DNA from 3 places in the Bacillus sp. V33-4 genome. Region 3 is predicted to be linked to each of the others. Evidence: riboswitches for the same ligand, from Rfam matches in the RefSeq annotation. Region 3 holds a riboswitch; each other region holds the start of a gene.

Region 1 (6,414 bases), on a different contig from region 3:
AAAATAGGATCATAATTATTAAGCTTGGCTATTCAACTCCCATGACAAATAAAAAGGAGGAGCAATCCTAATTTATGTACCAATTAAAAACAAAAGAAACCGAAAACAGTGTCATTGAGTTTATTGAGAGTGTCGAAAACCCGAAAAAACGTGAAGATGCATACAAACTACTGGATATTTTTACTGAAACGACGGGTTACAAAGCGAAGATGTGGGGACCGAGTATTATTGGATTTGGTTCGTATCATTATAAATATGAATCCGGTCACGAAGGCGATGCGCCGCTAGTTGGCTTTTCGCCGCGAAAAGCCAAAATCAGTTTGTATTTTGCTACGGATGACACAACACGAGCGGACTTGCTGAAGGACTTTGGAAAACATACGACAGGCAAAGCGTGTGTGTATATCAACAAAATATCAGATATCGATGTGGATGTATTGAAGGCGTTAATCAACCAATCTGTAGCGTTTTTGAATGATATGTATCCGAACCCGCGCAATTAAGACGTTGTAGAGAAGAGTTGACTTAAGACTTTGATATTTCGTACTCAAACTGCTGATATGATTGCCATGCTAAAGAATCACCTCCAAGGATAACGCTTCCTGATGAGGTGATTTTTTCTAAGCGGTTGTTAGGTGATTCTTTGGGTTTGATCAATCATTTGTTCAAAAATGCTGGACTACCTTGACATTAAAATAACACGTTCAGAAAGTCATATTAATCCAATAGACGGGAGTAAGAAATACGTATAACAACAATTGACGTTCGTTTGCTGGTTTCCAATCAGGTTTTGGAAACGAGTTAAACAAGTCTTCTACATTACCTCTGACTGTAATTATGGGATTGATTGACTGAATCAACTCAATACATTCACTCGGTTGTGGACCTCTGAAAACAATGTCACCTAGACAAATAACCGCATCGGGAGCTTATTAGATTCCATATCAATTGATAACACAAATGCAGAAATTTTTCATGCCACGCCTGAATCGCTGGGAGAGGTGGTGTATCCGTGGGCTAGCTTGGAGGAGCTAGATAAACTACATACGAATGAAAAGACAAATTTAGTTTTGTTTGGCCATGTTCATCATGCTTTACCAGACAAGCGAATGGAAGAACAATAGTACATGCGGGGAGTGCAGGCTTTTCATTTGCTGGTGATAATCGTGCCAGTTATGCAATTATTGATATCGATCAAACAAATTTAGCTGTTCAATTAAGAAGGGTGTCTTATGACATTGAGAAGGTCATAAAGATAGCACAAAAGAGAAGCATGCCAGATATCGACGCGTTGGAGTATGGATTAAGACATGCCATTTATCCATACAGTGGTATGCCTGTGAAGTAGGTCTTACATTTTTTGTTCATTCAATGGGGGGTGTTTGAGTTAACTCCAAAGTTATGCTTAAGGAATGGACACATTCGAACTTATGTACGAACTAAAAACAATAAGAAACCGAAAATGAGATTTATTCGTTAACCCCGTGGGTGTTAATCAAACGTTTGTTTAAAAATCAGGATTATATTAACCTGGTCAGAAAAACTATGTAAACGCAATAGAGGATATATGAATTACGCCATAACAATATATTAAAAATTAGGGGACACTATGAAAGATATTCGAGTGCTTATAGTCGATAATGGGGAGGGTATTAGGGGTTTTTCGGAAAAATATCTGGAACGGAGGGTACTCAAATGTTGTTATTATTCCGATACAATTGGCAGGTAAGAGAAGAATGGTTCGAATGGTGTGAGCAACTGTCTGAAAAAGGAGCTACAACGTCCAAGAGTCGGTGGAAAAGGAGGTATTTTGCAAACACTTTTTCATATAGTGGACGTGGAACAAGCGTGGATTAGAGGATTACAAGGAAAGCCTAAATTTCATTTTATTTATGAAGATTAATCCTCACTTAAATTGATAGAAGATTTATCCAACAATTGTGTACCCGAAGTTGAGGAGTATGTTGGGAATTGGTCAGAGGATAATGAAACTCTTAAATTAGACGGATTTACATATGCTGATGTGATTCGGCACGTAATCGCTCATGAAATTCACCATATTGGTCAGTTGTCAATTTGGTCAAGAGAGTTAGGTTTGAAACCTGTTTCTGCTAATCTAATTGGAAGAGGACTACATTGACACACTCTCTTTTTTATAAATGGGTACTTATCTATAAAAAAGTAAAGTTGATACGAGTCGCCTTTCATTTTTTCAGCAAACTGTTCTAAAGCTACGGATTTGTATGCAGTATGCTTGTCGGGTATTCGGATCAAAACTCTTGTACTGGCCGGAAAGCAGATTAACATATTAAACCGTGTTTGTGAACTGTACAACCAATTTTCTGATAAAATTTTCTGAAATCTATTGCTTTAAGTTATCTCTTTATATGATAATAGTGACAATTATTAAAATTTAATAGATTTTTTTCCTTATCAAGAGAGGTGGAGGGAATGGCCCTATGAAACCCGGCAACCGCTGTTTTTTCAAACAGAATGGTGCTAAGTCCTAAAGAACAAGTTGTTCTTAAAGATGAGGAGGAGATTGAGTATTCAAACTCTTCCTTTTATCAGGAAGATTTTTTTTATTTATATAGAGAGGAGTTTTTCTAGGATGCTAAACGACAGCACAAATTTGCGTAATTCTAATCAAACAGTTTTATCAGAAGAGGCACCGTTCAGGGCTGATCATGTTGGAAGTTTATTAAGGCCAGACAAAATTAAAAATGCCCGTTTGCAAAGAGCGGCTGGAGAAATTACATTGGAGCGGCTAAGAGAAGTAGAAAATGAGGAAATTGTGAGGATTGTCAATAAGCAAAAAGAGATAGGACTTCAAGCAGTGACAGATGGAGAGTTCCGCCGGGCATGGTGGCATTTTGACTTCCTTGAAAATTTGATTGGTGTGGAAGGTCACGATACAGACAGTGGTATACAATTTCATCAAACTCAAACAAAATCACACGCGATCAAAGTGACCGGAAAATTGGATTTTGGGCAGCATCCGATGCTCGAAGATTACAGATTTCTACAGAGCATAGCCGAAATGCATACCACTAAAATGACGATCCCAAGTCCGAGTATGCTCCACTTCCGCGGTGAAATAGAAAAAGATGCTTACAGCGATGATGAAGAGTTTTTCCATGATCTAGCCTTAACGTATAAGAAAGCGATCCAGTCATTCTATGATGCCGGCTGCAGATACTTACAGTTGGATGACACTTCGTGGGCGTATCTTTGTTCTGAAGAACAAAAAGAGCATATTCGGGCAAGAGGTTTGGATCCCGACTATCTTGCTGGTATGTATTTAAAAACAATTAATGATGCGGTATCAGCCAGGCCTGCAGATATGAAAATTACAATGCATATTTGCCGGGGTAATTTTCGTTCGACTTGGATTTCTTCTGGTGGATATGAGCCTGTAGCTGAACTACTATTTGACAGGCTTAATATTGACGGCTTCTTTTTGGAATATGACACTGACCGCGCAGGTGGCTTTGAACCATTACGTTTTGTGAAAAGACCTGATTTGAAGATCGTATTGGGATTGATAACATCTAAGTTCGGAGAATTGGAGAATGCGGAAGAAGTTAAACGCCGTATTGAAGAAGCCTCCCGTTTTGTCGATTTACATCAGCTGTGCCTGAGTCCGCAATGCGGTTTTGCCTCTACAGAAGAGGGTAATTTACTGACAGAAGAACAACAATGGGCAAAACTCCGCCATGTTGTGGAGATTGCTCAAGATGTTTGGAAGTAACTTCCTTGTCACAGAGACAGCAAAAACAGTTAATCTTAAAAAATTTCGACAGAACTTTAGGAAATGATGAAATGGAAGCGCAACTGAACAGATTACTTATTGGACTTCCCTAGATAGAAAACTATTGGAATAACAGCAATTTTCCCTTGATTGGCTACATGCCTTTCAAGGGTTTCTTTTTATCAGCATCTCACCTTTCCGGTGAAAGTGACTAACTGAATAATGTTATTGACATTCTAATTCCGTCGACTATAATTTAAGTAGTTAAGTAATTACTTAAATATTTAAGAGGGAGGTAAGTATTGATTGTCCATAAATGAGTTATTTAGAGCTTTATCTGATGAAAATAGAAGGAAAATATTAGACCTACTGCGAAAAGGAGATATGACTGCTGGAGATATTGCGAAACATTTTGATATGAGTAAGCCTGGAATATCACAACATTTGTCGGTTCTAAAAAATGCTGATTTAGTGTATGCCGTAAAAAAAGGACAGTATGTTTATTATTCTTTAAATTCAACTGTTTTCCAGGATGTTATGAAATGGATTATCCAATTTAATTCAAACTCTAAGGAGGAAAATCATGATTAAAAAAATTAGCATATGTGTTTTAACCATTTTATCTTTCATTGTAAGTATATATTTCTATGCCGCGAATTTTACCTTTGATGAAGCAAGGTATGGTCCAAGTGAAGTCATATTATATGTTATTCCGTTCACGATGGTTATGGTAAACAGCAACCTCTTTATCCTTCCAAAATTGATTAAACAACAAGGGTCATACTCTCGTTTTATAAATGGCCTTGAAAACATTTTTTTGTCACTGTCAATGATCCTATTTATGCTTCATTCTGGCTTGCTTCTTGTCTCAACAGGAACAGAAGTTAACTTGCTTCTACTAATTCCTATAAGCGTGGGAATTGTACTCATCACCACTGCCAACACACTTCCTAGATTCCAACTTGAATTAGATGGAAATTCCTCACCATTAACAAAATCAACTAGCCACGTATGGAATGTTGTAGTACGCCCATTTTCTTTTCCTTTGTTTGTCGGAGGTACTCTTATGTTATTTTCCGTGTTTCTCCCTGGGGCTCTGATGTTGATTGGTTTCTTCACGATACTTCTATGTACATTGTTTGCTTCTATATTTCGTGCGTATAGGGCATACCAAACACATGTAAATGATATATAAATAAATTTCATAAAGCATTTCTTTAACTGAAAAACGAACAATGTACTGAATCCTTCTGGTTTATTAAGACAATTTAATTCGTTGTTCGGTTTAGCTTATTACATTATGGAAATTCCTCATGTAAATATGGAGGAGGGTCTTTTTGAAAAAAGATAGTATTTGTCCAGAATGCGGATCGACCAAAACCAAAACTGGCGATTTTAAAGGTTATGGGGCCCTGTTTAAGAAAAACACCGTAATAACACACTCGCCAGTAGATGCTCATTTTTGTGTGAATTGTGGTTTTGTCTTATTTCTTAGAGTAAGAAACCCGGAAAAATTTATTTAATCATGTTGCACTGCCAGGCCGGAATAGGCAGGAAAAAGGGGGAAGGTTTGTGAATAATTTCGAACAAGAATATCTCTCGATAACAATAAACCAATTTAAACATTTTAAGGAGCGAGCGGAAAAGGCATTTAGTCAGCTATCAGAAGTACAATTACACAGGAAACCAAGTGAAGAATCGAATAACATCGCAATCATTATAAAACATTTGAGCGGCAATATGAGATTAAGATGGGTTGATTTTTTAACGACAGACGGAGAAGAGCCGTATAGAGACAGAGATGACGAATTTTGTGATAATGGAGAGTCTAAGAAAGATCTTTTATACAAGTGGGAAGAGGGATGGGATTTACAAAACACAAGTTCACCGAGCTAAATTGTTTTTTTTAGCTAAGCCTCTGATTGAATCATAGCTATTGCTAGAATCTACTTATCTCTCAGTTAAGACAGAAATTACGCCGGTGAAATCATACACCTTATCTCCAATAGCGGTGAGATGGATTGAAATTAAAATTGTATAAACTGCAATAACCCCTAGAAAAAACAGAAGAGCAGCCTTACTTTTTAGTTGTTAAAATGATAAATGTTTTTTAGGTGCACTCTTACACTTAGAAAGCTGAAGATCAATAATTTTACAACAGTTTCATTTGAATCCATTAATAGCAGGGGGAAAAAGTTGGAACGAACTTAGCGTTACTTTGGTTTTGAAATCAGCTTTAAGATATGGCTCTGCTTTTATCAATGCTGATTTGCAAGTTAATCATGAAGATTTAATTTTAATATCAAACTCTTTCAGTTTTCGGTAGAGTGTGCTTCTTGAAATTCCGAGAATTTTGGAGGCTTCTGTTAAGGTAGCTGTCTGGTTAACAGCTGTGATAATCGACTGTTTCGTCGACTCATTAAGTGATAACTCTGTTAAGGAGGTATGAGAATTATTTTTCACGAACAGATCGTCTGGGAGATGGTACGGTTGAATCATATCTTCAGGAATAGCTAATAAAAAGCTACGCTCCAAAATGTTACGAATCTCCCGGACATTTCCCGGCCACGGATAGGACAAAAGGATTTCCAAGGCTTTATTGCTGATCCGATTTGGCCCGTCCTGATATTCCTTCTGAAATTGAGCAAGAAATTTTTGCACTA
Region 2 (6,414 bases), on a different contig from region 3:
AGAGGGTATTAACGGCGTCGTAGAAATGAAGGAGAAAATTCGCGGCACGAAGAAATTTCATAAAAAAACAATCGAAATCATTAGCGAAAGGAAAGCAGATTTCTCGGATACCATTTTTGGGATTACGCACACTGGCAACGAAGATGATGCAGAACTGATGAGACAAGAAATCATTCAAAACTTTAATCCTAAAGACGTAATTGTGCATTATATGGGGGCCACCATGGGCACTTACGCAGGGAAAAATGGAATGATTATTTCTTTCTAGCACAGTATAGAAGAAGCAGGAAACCTATTGGTGTCCTGCTTTCTTCGCTCGTAAATGTCAAGTTCCGCTCATTAATCGTAACTTCATAAGATTAAAAAACGTATTCAGCTTCCCCGATTTTTATCGATTTGCCTTTCAAATCATTTGCGTCCGTGTTAAAAACAAGCTGTGTTAACTGATTGGCAGCCCCCTGTTTGAAAATAAACGACTTGCCGCTAATCCCAAGCGTTACAGAGGAATCGCCCGATTCGATAACTGACAGCCCGAATAGCATTTGCCAATGTGCCGCGACAGCAGCCGGGTCCTGCACGTGGAAAACCGCTTGATCGAGTGAAACATCACCGGCCGAATGGGGCTGGATAATCCCTGATGCTGTGAGATTTTCCAAACGATCTTCGTCGTTGCCTTTCCACTGGATCACAAATGGGTAGACAAGACCCTGAAAATCACCCTCAATCGTCATCATCCGCCATTCAATCAATTGGCCGAGCGTGTTTAAACGTTTTCCATCAATGATGGGTGACAGTTTTAACCCGTTTGCTTTCAATGTAGCAGCTGTATCTTCGATATCGTCGGTACGGATGGCAACGCGGCTGAAGGCTTCATTTGCCGGCAACATCTTGATTGCATCCTTGACGACCACGTTTGACGGATCGGCTTTGACGACTAATTCACGGTTTTCAATGGCCAAAAACTCTATATACGTCAAGCCAAAATAGCTGAGGGCATTGTATGTGCCCCACTGCTTATGCGAACCGCCTTTGAATGCAATCAGTCCGTTTTCTTTAAACGTTTCAATCGCGTTTTCCAGGTCGTTTACATAATGAACGGTATGGTCCCAATGTAACGTCGTCATTGCTGATGTCCTCCTAGTTCAGTTGTCCGCTTCACGGCTGCCAGGACACTTCGCTGCAATCCCGCCGCGAAGTCACTGTTGTTTAATTCATAGAGGGCATTGATCCCGACGCCGCCGGGTGAATTATTAATGTCCAACAATTGCCTCGGATGAAGTCCGCTATGCTTTAACATCGCGACAGCACCTGCGACATTTTCCAGAGCGACTTCCCAGGCTTGTTCCCTCGGTAATCCTGTAAGCACGCCGGCATCGGCCAATGATTCTATGAAATAATAAACGTAATTCGGTCCTGCCACGCCGAACCCTGTAAAAATGTCAATCAGTGATTCATCAAGATATTGCACTTTGCCAAACCCGTTTAGGAAGGTGTCAACTTGCTCTTTGGAAGCATAGTCATTCAATGCTGCACCGCTGTACCCTAACCCTGTATCAGTCAAGGTATTTGGGATACAACGGATGATTGGACGGTCAGATCCGAAGTAGCTGCCGAGTTTTTCAATCGTCACACCAGCAACGATTGATAAAATGGCCGCATCCGGTGCTGCAAATTGGCGGATAGTCCTGCCCAATCCGGCTAGGTCATCCTGTGGACGAACAGCAATAACGACCAGGTCGGCCTCAGCTACGGCAGTTTCTTGTGAAGCAGGGCATTGAATACCATATGATTCACAGAGAAGCAGGGCCCGACTTTCATTAATATCGGTAACGCTAATATCTCCAGCCGCCACTGTCTGGTTGGCCACAACAGCACGTATCATCGCTTCAGCCATTTGGCCTCCGCCGATAAAATGTATGCGTTTCTTTCCCATTTTACTCAAGTCCTTCCTAATTATTTTTCCATGCCTCCGGTAAAATGAAACCATCATATTTGCTTTCAGAATTGATATATTCTTCAAATTCACTCGATTCGTAAGCTGCTTTCAAGTCTTTTGCCCATTGTGTGTCTTTATCTTTCTTATTGATCGATACAATATTTCGGTGTTGTTTCGGAGTATTTTCAATCTTCAGCGCATCGGTAATTTTCTTGCCGGCATTGGCAATGTAGTTCCCATTCACTACACCATAATCTACATCCTCCAGCGATACCAAAATTTGAGCTGGATCCAATACTTCGAACTTAATTTCATACTGATCCGGTTCTACGCTGTTCAAGTTAAAATCAGTTATACCGGCATCGGATTTCACTTTTACCCAACCGAGTTCTTCCAAAATTCGTACAGCACGTTCCTGATTAACCGGGTCATTTGGCAGTGCCACTGTTGTACCATCTTTAACTTCATCAAGGGATGTGTGCTTTTTGGAGTATAAACCCTGCGGTGCACTTGGTATAAAGGCTATGCCCGTCATATCCATGTTTTTCTCTTCATTAATTCCCTCCATGTAGGCAGTACTTTGGAAAACACTCGCATCGATTGAGCCTTCCTGCATCGCCGGGTTTACCTGCATGTTTTGCGAAAATGTCTTAATATTGACTTTATACCCTTTTTCCTCAAGAATCGGTAAAATACCTTTGCGGAATTGGTCTTCATACGTTCCAACCCCAAAGCCGACGGTAATTTCCTTTTTATCTTCTGAAGCTGAATTTGTCTTCGATTCATTCCCGCACGCCGCCAGTACCAATACCATTCCTAATAAAACAGCAAAGATTAATTTTTTCATTCCATTGTCTCCTTTTTCAATACTGACTGTCGTAACTGTATTAAAGCTTCCTCCGTCACATTGACCGGAATCGAGCAATTTGGTGCTAAAATAAATGGTTGATTTGCCATAATGCTCAGAGCTTCCTCAGCTTGAACACGAATCCGGCCAATATCATTTGCCGCAAACAACGCGTGGTCGACACCACCTACTTTTGTCGCGTTCAATGCTGCATCGAGATCAGGATTGCCTGCCGCCTTCGTATCCCAGCTAATCCCATCAATTGGGTAGTCGTTAAACCGTTCGGGATGGGCATGTGCCCCGCAGGTGTGCAGGATTCGCTTCCCTTGTTGGGCCGCTTCCAGCACAATGAGATCATAAGGTCTGGAAAACTCATTGAAGGCAGCCTCCTCAAACATATCCGGGTTAGCAGTACCGGTTACAGCGTAGAAGATGCCATCTGCGCCGGCACGATTCAATTCTATTACATAATCCGCCAATGTCAGCGCAATTGCATGTAAGGCGCGATGAACACCGGTTCTTTGTTCTGACAATAATGCTGCAATGGTGACAGGATCTCCACTGCCATAGACCGTATCATTCACATAAGCCGACTGGCCAGCCAGGAATAACAGCACCGTTAATGGTGAAAAGATCGTTTGGACAAGCGGAGTATCAGGCAGCCCTTGACGAATTTGTTTTACAGCCTCCAATTGCTCTTTTAATGGCGTGGATTCTATAGCTTTTTTTTCACGAATATCCCAAACATCTGAAGCTTTTTGGATGACTGCGCGTGTTTGTTTCGGAAAAACCGATCTATAATCCTGAAAATCGTATGTATTTCCCCATGCTTCTGCATAATACGTTGCCCGCGGATTGATTTTGACCCAGTCCCAATCGAACTGCTTCGTAAAAGCAACGGTCGCTTCTGCTAAGTCTTTAGCATTCTGTTCTTTGTCTAAAATATGGCGCCAGCCGCTGACTATTGGGCGGTCTGCCCGTTCACCGGACAATAAAGCTGCAAAACGTTGTTTCTTGTTCCATTCGCCCACTACTATATACCCTCCTTTTCCGCAGTAAAAAACCCTTCTTAAATCATTAAGAAGAGTAAGATGTCCTGCAAAGACGCCTCTTATCTTCCAAGCCTTGTGCTTGTTGGAATTAGCACAGTACTCCCTTAAAAAGAGTCCGCTGCCGAGGTTTCACCGGGCCAAATCCCTTCACCTCTCTAGATAAGAAAACCAAGTAATTTAATAAGATTAATAAGATAATAGCACTTGAGAAATAAACCGTCAATTGAATAACTTCATAATTTCATAAGTTCGAAACTTTGCCACAAATAAGTTTGTATTGCGAAACAATTCCAAAATAGACTTGCTCCTCATGAATGGAGCTTGCTTTGACTGAGCAGCCACTCGAAAAATTCCGGGTTGTTATACGTTTCCGTCCATGAATCATGCTTTGCATCTGGATAGACCGAAAACTTTACATTCCCTCCAGCTGCTTGAAGAGCAGCCACCATCTGTTCCGTCTCTTCAATTGGAATGATATCATCCTTCGCGCCATGAAAAGTCCAAACAGGGACATCTTTTAATCGATGAACGTTTTCTGCCGATCCGCCCCCGCATATGGGTGCTACCGCCGCAAACCTTTCAGGATTCTGGATCGCAAGCTCCCATGTACCATAACCGCCCATACTTAAGCCGGTTAGATAAATTCTGCTCTCATCAACCCGGTATTTTTGAATCGTCTGATCCAGCAAATTGATAACAGCATCCAACTCTAACAGCCAGTTCGAATATCGGTCCACATAATTGGGGCACTGCGGTGACAAAAGAATAAATGGTAGTTCCTTAGTCTCTGCCAGCTTCGGTAGCCCATTCCTTTTAAGAAACTCTACATTATTGCCACGCTCTCCGACTCCATGAAGAAATAGGACAAGCGGATAAGCCTTCTCCTGGTCAAAATGGTAGTCTTCCGGCAAATGTAATAGATAATCTAAGTTGACTTGTTTTCTTACGGTAATTTCTTTTTGAAATCGACCAGCTGTTTGCTTCATGTTAATCCTCTCTTCTTGAAAAAATAAAGTGTAAAGCTGCCTAATAGAATAGACAGCCCAGTAATAATTCTGATTGTTTCCACTTTATCACATTACATCTCTTTTCCGAAACAAAGTCAGCTTACCTGAAAACTGAGCTCCAAAAGTGCAGATCAAATGGATATCGCTGTTTCCTTCACACCAATGTTTACTTTCAAGCTAACCTTATCTCCAGGAATAAAGCGTTTATTAAAAACTGATGAATATACACTAAACGTTTGATCATTCACTAATACACTATAATGAATTTCATTTCCCTGAAACTGGGCGAAAAGAATTTCTCCCGTTACTTCGCCTCGTTCCGCTTCGGTGACTACCCATTGTTCGGGCCTGATCGGGTATAGATGTTGCTTTTTGAGTTCGACCGAAGTTCCCATATCCGGCCAGCTGACATGCGGAAAACCATCAGGAATAAAGGTATCGATATTGATCCATTTTCCGGTTATTAAATTGCTTTTTCCAACAAAAGTGGAAACAAACACAGTTCTGGGTTTCGTATAAATAGCTTCCGGCGGGTCAACTTGCTCAATTTCACCTTTATTCATGACCACAATTCTGTCCGACATAGCGAGAGCCTCACTTTGATCATGGGTAACGTAGACAACGGTTGTGCCCAACTGCCGGTGAATTCCCTGAATTTCTTTACGCATTTCCATCCTTAGTTCCGCATCGAGCGCACTGAGTGGTTCATCCATAAGCAATAAAGCCGGGCGGGGGACGATCGCCCTTGCTAAAGCAACGCGCTGGCGCTGGCCTCCCGACAGTTCGGAAGGATATCGGTTCTTTAAATTCTCAAGGCCGACCATTTCAAGCGTCTCGCTAACACGGTCAGCCTGTTCCTGTCTATCTTTGATTTTCCCATAACGATGGTGTTTAAGCGGAAAATATACATGCTCGGAGACTGTCATGTGCGGCCAGAGGGCGAAAGATTGAAATACCATACTAATATTTCGTTTTTCTGGTGGAACAAGCTTGTAGGGACCGGCAACGAGATCATCATGAATCGTGATCTCACCGGATGAAGGTTTCATAAATCCTGCCAAAAGCTTGAGCAAAGTAGTTTTACCACAGCCGGAAGGTCCCAGTATTGCGACAAATTCTTGCTCACGAAGTTTGAGATTAATATTTTTTAGTGCTGTGTACCCTCCATACTTCTTGCTTACCTCATTAATGTGTATCATCGTTCTTTATCACCCGCTTCTTCCAAACTTTTTCGACGAAAATAAACAAAATCCCGAGCAGCAGGATCGCCAGCACAATCATACTCGAAAAAGCTGTTGAAAATGTACTGTAACCAGCCTGTTCAAAACTAAAAATGACAACCCCAATTGTTTCCGACCCGCTTGACCACAACAAACTTGAAACTGTTAATTCTGTTAAAGCGGTTAAGAATACAAGCAACGCGCCTCCCATTACACCAGGCAATAGGAGCGGCACAAGGATCTTTCTCCACTTCGCCAGCCATCCCGCACCAGCTGTCAAAGCTGCTTCTTCCATCGAAGGATCAATCTGTGAAAGTGCAGTTAAGCTGCCGCGCATTTGCAGAACGGTAAA
Region 3 (6,414 bases):
AAGAAAAAATCGCAACAATGGCCTCAAAACTTTACGCTGCAGAAAGCTCTGTTTACCGTACAGTCGGTCTGTTTGAAGACAGGATGAGCCGGCTGACCGACGCGGAAGCTAACGATGGAAAAGAAAATGCAAAAGCGATTGCTGAATATGCGATCGAATGTTCATTAAATAAATTTTTTGCAAGTGAAGTATTGGATTATATTGCTGATGAAGGTGTGCAGATTCATGGCGGATACGGTTTCATGGCCGAGTATGAAATCGAAAGAATCTACCGTGACTCCCGTATCAACCGTATTTTTGAAGGAACGAATGAAATCAACCGTCTGCTCGTGCCGGGCACTTTCCTCCGTAAAGCATTAAAAGGAGAACTTCCGTTGCTTCAAAAAGCGCAAGCTTTACAGGAAGAGTTGATGATGCTAATGCCGGAAGAACCGGGCGATGAGCCATTGGCGCAGGAAAAATATTTGGTGAAAAATGCAAAGAAAATTGGCTTGTTGGCCGTTGGCCTCGCTGCACAAAAATTTGGAAAAGCGCTTGATAAAGAGCAGGAGATCCTCGCAAATATTGCCGATATAATTTCCAATGCCTATGCAATGGAATCGGTTGTTCTTCGTACAGAAAAAGCAATTGAAAGAGATGGTCTTGAGAAGAGCAAGCAAAAGCTGCTGTATACACAAATTTTCTGCCAGGAAGCTTTCAACGAAATTGAAAGCCATGCAAAAGAAACGTTGGTCGCTGTAGAGAAAGGCGATACGCTGCGCATGCTTGTATCAGCGCTTCGCAAATTTACACGCCATACACCGATAAATGTAATTGGCAAAAAACGTGAAGCATCTGAAAAATTAATCACAGCAGAACGGTTTGTCGTATAAAACGAACCAAAATTGGCCGGAAAAGTAAAAACCTTCCGGCCATTTTTTTGTTCGTTGAAAAATATTACTGTTTTATATTGCAGCGGAATCAGAAAAGCAGGAAGGCGGAGAAGAGTGTCGAATCATTATGTATGGACGTATCCGTTAGGAATTCACCTGAAATTATGGTACTATTCAAATGAATAACAGGAAGCATGTCAATAGAAAGAAATGGATAAGATTACATTGGGTGGTGGAAGCATGGCATTAACGTTTTATTGGTATCCTAAGTGCGGTACGTGCAGAAAAGCAAAGAAATGGCTCGAGGAACACGGGATAGCTTATGAAGAAGTACATATTGTAGAAAATTCTCCTTCCCGCACTGAGATCGAAAAGCTGTATCGAAACAGCGGACTCGATATTAAGAGGCTTTTTAACACGAGCGGGCAAAAATATCGCGAGCTTGGCTTAAAGGACAAAGTGAAAACAGCGTCAGAGGACGAGCTTCTTGATTTATTGGCAGCCGATGGCATGCTTATTAAACGTCCAATAGCGACAGATGGACAAAAGGTAACGATCGGGTTTAAAGAAGAAGATTACGAAAAAGCATGGCTTTAAGTTAGGTTAGTATTTGTTACCAGGCAAGGAAATGCTTTTACTTACCTGGTAAGAAAATCTATAATAGATTACCTAAGATTACAGGAACATATGGAGGGATATGAATGAATACACCAAACGAATTGCGTTATTCAGAAGAACATGAATGGGTTAAAGTGGAAGGCGAGAACGTCCGTGTTGGAATCACTGATTTTGCACAATCGGAACTGGGCGACATTGTTTTTGTTGAGCTTCCGGAAGTGGGAGATGAAGTGAAAGCTGATGAGCCATTTGGAAGCGTTGAGTCCGTAAAGACCGTTTCTGAGCTGTATGCACCAGTCAGCGGGACAGTTGTGGCAGTAAACGAAGATTTAAATGACAATCCTGAATTTGTCAATGAGTCACCATATGAAAAGGCATGGATGATTGTCGTGAAACCATCAGATTCCGGTGAAATTGACAACTTAATGAGTGCCGAACAATACGAAGAAATGACCAAAGAAGATTGAAAAATGCGCCTTGAGTGATCAAGGCGTTTTTTTATCATCTGGAATGCGTCGTTTTTGCATACGTTGTGAAAATAGGTAAAAATAAATTTAGCAATATGAATCACAGGTAGTACACCACCACAGTCTCGTCTGCATAAATTATCGTAATTACAGATATAACTCCAAACATAGGTGATCATAATGAACATTGATATTTTTGAGAAGGTTCTTATTGTTGAAGGGAAATCGGACAAAACAAAAGTGAAAAACATTTTAAAGGAACCTGTTGAGATTATTTGTACAAATGGCACAATCAGCTTAGCTAAGCTCGATGAATTAATTGAGCTGCTGTTTGAAAAGGATGTTTATATATTATTTGATTCGGATGCTGCAGGAGAAAGGCTTCGCAAACAATTTAAACGAGAAATGCCCCAGGCAGCACATCTCTATATTGACAGAATGTACCGGGAAGTAGCGACGGCTCCCGAACACCACTTGGCTACTGTTCTTCTCGGGGCCAATATTGATGTTCATTCTGAATACTTGGAAAGAGGATAAAATTGTACCATGAAGGAATGGACGCGCGAAGATATCGAAAAACAACTCGAGGCGGGCGGGCCGGCAGTCATCTACTTTTACACACCTTTATGCGGCACATGCCAGCTTGCCGGAAAAATGCTGGAAGTCGCGGCCATGCTGTTTAAAGAAGTGCCGATTGGACAGGCAAATTTGAACTTCGTTCCTGAGTTTTCTGAACTTCTTACGGTTGAAAGTGTACCATGTCTTGTCATATTCAAAGATGGCAAATTGCAAGAAAAACTGTATGCTTTTCATTCTGTCCCGTACTTAGTTGAAAAAATAACTGCTTCTCTAAAACATTGACCAGGGGTTAAGCTCCTGGTTTTTGTTTTGCATGGCTTGCGGCAAGATAACATGCCATATTTCTTTAAACTATTTTGAATCATTTTACTCGCAAATATTTACAGATTGATGCGAAAAGGATTATGATATTTAGGGATTCGAAATATTTAAGGGGCGAAGCTGGATGGCGTTATATATGGAATGGGCAAATCAATTTCGCAATTATAATCGCAATATTAAATTAGCGATTACAGCAAATATTTTCACCCAAATTGGCCTGGGTGTTTTCATGGTTATCTATAACTTTTATATTCGTGAGCTCGGCTATTCTGAACAGGTTAATGGACAGGTTATATCGATGACGGCTTTAGCTACGGCGTTGATCTTAATACCTGCGGGTCTTTTAAGTGATAAGCTCGGCAGAAAAAAAGTAATGCTGTTCGGGGCAATAACTTCCGGAATTGTTCTCCTGTCAAGAAGTGTTGTTGAACCGCAAACACTGCTCATTTTGTTTGCCTTTGCCACCGGACTCACGACTTCCTTTATACAAGTTTCCGGCATTCCGTGGCTGGCCGAAAACTCGAAGCCAGAGCAGCGTGTCCACCTTTTCAGCATGCATTTTGCCGTTATGACTGCAGCCAACGTAGTGGGAAACTTGCTTGGCGGTGTTTTTACTGATCTACTTTCCTTATTAATTGATCCGCTCACGAGCATCAGGGTGACCCTATTAATGGGTGGTGTCATTTACTTGTTGGGTGTTATACCGATTTTGCGGTTTCAGGAAAAACCGGAATTGCTTGTCCAGAAAAACGCTGTCAAAACAGCCGTTTTAAAAAAAGTGCAGCTAAAGTGGGACAGCTTAAAAGTAATTATTCTGTTCGCAGTTGCGCAACTGATTATCGGTGTCGGGGCAGGTTTAGTCATCCCGTATTTGAACTTATACTTTGCTGACCGTTTTTCTGCTTCAAATTCAGTAATCGGCCTGATTATTTCATTAGGCCAGGCTGCGACAGCAGTTGCCATGGTTATTGGTCCGTATGTTGTCAGAAGGCTTGGCGAGGTAAGGGCAGTCGTGGTTCTTCAATTGTTGTCACTGCCATTTTTGCTGCTCACCGCTTATACGGAACAGCTATGGCTGGCGGCGCTGGGGTTTTTGTTCAGGCAGGCGTTAATGAATGCTGGAAATCCAATCCAAATGTCCTTGATGATGTCCCATGTTGATGATTCGATGAAGGGGCTGGCGAATTCAGTCAATCAGATGGTTTTTAGCCTCGGCTGGGCCATCATGGGACCTGTGTCAACCGGCATTGTTATTAAATATGGGGAATACTGGGGATATGCCTTCGTCTTTTCAATTACGGCCGGACTCTATCTTATTGGCTCGACCTATTTCTTTATCGTCTTCAGGAGCATAAACCGCCCGGAAACGACAGCAGCTTCGGTAAAAACGGTCTAGAATCGAAAAAAGACATATTTCTCGGGAAATGAATTGGCAATGCCGAAATATGCAGCGGTATTGCTTTATTTAATTCAAAGTGTCGAACTTTTCACGCAGGGCTATTGAACAAGAAAGTCGAATGAATCAATATCGATTTGTAAAGAGGTGCCCGGAATGGAACAGCACTTAACTATTTTTATTGAAGAAATAAAAACTAGACGTCATACAGCCTGTTTACTTGAAGATAAGTCATTGACTATTTTGTTCTCTTCTGAAAAGATCGACACCTGCCTGCATATTAGTGACGGGGTCATCATTATCGTGAAAGATCATGTGGGTTCCCCCGATGCTAAAATAGCAGGGGAAGAACGATTGATCTGTTCGTTGCTTGCCGGGGAATTAAAGCTCAGGGAAGCTTCTGCAACTGGATTGAGCATAATCGCGCCATTTCGGATCATTCTTTTTCTTGAATCACTTTTCTTTTTAGGAAAACCATATAATCCAACTGTTTATGGGAGGATTTCGGACGCAGGAAACAGTTGACTAACCGGCAAAAGGCATGGTATCATCTGTTTAAATATTCCGACAAAAACGACAATTGAATATTCTTATCAAGAGAGGTGGAGGGACTGGCCCGACGAAGCCCGGCAACCGGTTAATAAACACGGTGCTAATTCCAGCAGAGCATGGATAAAGTTTAAAGCCAATGTAACTTGCTCTGGCAGATAAGAAGAGATGACCCCCCTCTTCTTTGAAAAGGGGGTTTTTCATTTCTTCTTTTAATGAATCCTGGTTTTCTCTGCCATAGGCAGCTTATTGTTAAAAGAAATCACTAAATAAAGAGGAGAGATGAAAAGTGAGTGAAAAGCAGCAAAAATATCGAATTGAAACAATTGGGGTTCATGGCGGGCTAAAACCTGACCCGATAACAGGTGCAAGGGCTGTGCCGATCTACCAAAACAATGCCTATCAATTTAAAAATACCGAGCATGCAGCAAACTTGTTTGCCCTAAAAGAAGAAGGATATATATACACAAGAATTCATAATCCAACCGTTACCGTTTTCGAGGAAAGAGTTGCGCAGCTCGAAGGCGGCATAGGCGCTCTTGCAGTATCGAGCGGTATGGCTGCGATTACGACAGCGATTTTAAATGTTGCCGAGGCTGGCGATGAAATTGTTGCATCTGCTAATCTTTATGGCGGCACCTATAATCTGTTCGCGGTCACTTTGCCGAAGTACGGGATAAAGGTAAAGCTCGTTGATTCCACAGACCCTAATGAAATTACACGGGCAATTACGGAAAAAACGAAGGCTGTCTTTGCAGAAACAATCGGAAACCCGAGCTTGAGAGTTTTGGATATTGAAGCTGTTGCAGAGGCAGCACATAGTGCTGGTGTTCCATTAATCATTGACAATACATTTGCTACACCGTATTTATGCAGGCCGATTGAGCACGGTGCGGATATTGTTATCCACTCGGCCACGAAATGGCTCGTCGGGAATGGGACCACTCTTGGCGGGATCATTGTAGATGGAGGGAAGTTTGATTGGAGCTCAGCTAAGTTCCCGGGTTTTAATGAGCCTGATTCAAGCTATCACGATCTTGTTTATAGTGAAGCATTGGGTCCAGCAGCGTTCATTGTTAAAGCGAGAGTCCAGCTTCTTCGCGATTTGGGACCGGCACTGAGCCCGCAAAACGCTTTTCAATTCACACTTGGATTGGAAACCCTTCATGTGAGAATGAAGGAGCATGTTGCCAACACGAAAATCATGATTGAGTATCTGGAAAACCACCCTGCAGTAAAATGGATTCTTTATCCGGGGCATAAAGCCCATCCTGATAAGAAATTAGCTGAAAAGTATTTGCCGAAAGGGGCAGGTTCTGTTGTCGTATTTGGAATCGAAGGAGGAAGAAAAGCTGGCGAAAAATTGATTAACTCTTTGTCATTATGGGCGCATGTTGCGAATGTCGGAGATGCGAAAAGCTTAATCATTCATCCAGCAAGCACGACCCACCAACAGCTTGATGCAGATGGACTGGCGGCAGCCGGTGTGCCAGAAGACCTTATTCGTGTATCGATTGGAATCGAAAATGCCGAAGATTTAATTGAAGATTTAGAACAAGCAATTGAAAAAGCAACAGGCATCATTTCAAGGACGGCCCATGTATAATTTTTA

Evidence for each region. A riboswitch is a leader RNA that binds a small molecule or an ion and turns the genes downstream of it on or off. The one in region 3 is predicted to bind S-adenosylmethionine.
Region 1: linked by a shared signal. The riboswitch ahead of CVD23_RS07660 (5-methyltetrahydropteroyltriglutamate--homocysteine S-methyltransferase) and the one ahead of CVD23_RS09860 (O-acetylhomoserine aminocarboxypropyltransferase/cysteine synthase family protein) in region 3 are both predicted to bind S-adenosylmethionine.
Region 2: linked by a shared signal. The riboswitch ahead of CVD23_RS10735 (uroporphyrinogen decarboxylase family protein) and the one ahead of CVD23_RS09860 (O-acetylhomoserine aminocarboxypropyltransferase/cysteine synthase family protein) in region 3 are both predicted to bind S-adenosylmethionine.

What each region holds. Positions count from the first base shown of each region.
Region 1 covers NZ_PGVC01000019.1:52,471-58,884, reverse strand. The annotation lists gene CVD23_RS07670 (DUF1801 domain-containing protein) at 75-503, shown strand; gene CVD23_RS22835 (hypothetical protein) at 705-914, opposite strand; partial or broken gene CVD23_RS22830 (DinB family protein) at 1,696-1,877, shown strand; gene CVD23_RS22825 (DinB family protein) at 1,916-2,140, shown strand; SAM riboswitch class I at 2,428-2,537, shown strand; gene CVD23_RS07660 (5-methyltetrahydropteroyltriglutamate--homocysteine S-methyltransferase) at 2,612-3,751, shown strand; gene CVD23_RS07655 (autorepressor SdpR family transcription factor) at 4,064-4,342, shown strand; gene CVD23_RS07650 (hypothetical protein) at 4,335-4,946, shown strand; gene CVD23_RS07645 (hypothetical protein) at 5,089-5,274, shown strand; gene CVD23_RS07640 (DUF1572 family protein) at 5,324-5,647, shown strand; gene CVD23_RS07635 (transporter substrate-binding protein) at 6,032-6,414, opposite strand, start outside.
Region 2 covers NZ_PGVC01000027.1:40,429-46,842, forward strand. The annotation lists gene CVD23_RS10715 (DegV family protein) at 1-268, shown strand, start outside; gene CVD23_RS10720 (VOC family protein) at 360-1,124, opposite strand; gene proC (pyrroline-5-carboxylate reductase) at 1,121-1,933, opposite strand; gene CVD23_RS10730 (MetQ/NlpA family ABC transporter substrate-binding protein) at 1,950-2,783, opposite strand; gene CVD23_RS10735 (uroporphyrinogen decarboxylase family protein) at 2,780-3,814, opposite strand; SAM riboswitch class I at 3,892-4,001, opposite strand; gene CVD23_RS10740 (prolyl oligopeptidase family serine peptidase) at 4,144-4,821, opposite strand; gene CVD23_RS10745 (ABC transporter ATP-binding protein) at 4,974-6,041, opposite strand; gene CVD23_RS10750 (ABC transporter permease) at 6,028-6,414, opposite strand, start outside.
Region 3 covers NZ_PGVC01000024.1:114,797-121,210, reverse strand. The annotation lists gene CVD23_RS09895 (acyl-CoA dehydrogenase family protein) at 1-872, shown strand, start outside; gene CVD23_RS09890 (arsenate reductase family protein) at 1,113-1,469, shown strand; gene gcvH (glycine cleavage system protein GcvH) at 1,574-1,957, shown strand; gene CVD23_RS09880 (toprim domain-containing protein) at 2,138-2,494, shown strand; gene CVD23_RS09875 (thioredoxin family protein) at 2,504-2,818, shown strand; gene CVD23_RS09870 (MFS transporter) at 2,982-4,253, shown strand; gene CVD23_RS09865 (hypothetical protein) at 4,410-4,778, shown strand; SAM riboswitch class I at 4,841-4,967, shown strand; gene CVD23_RS09860 (O-acetylhomoserine aminocarboxypropyltransferase/cysteine synthase family protein) at 5,092-6,408, shown strand.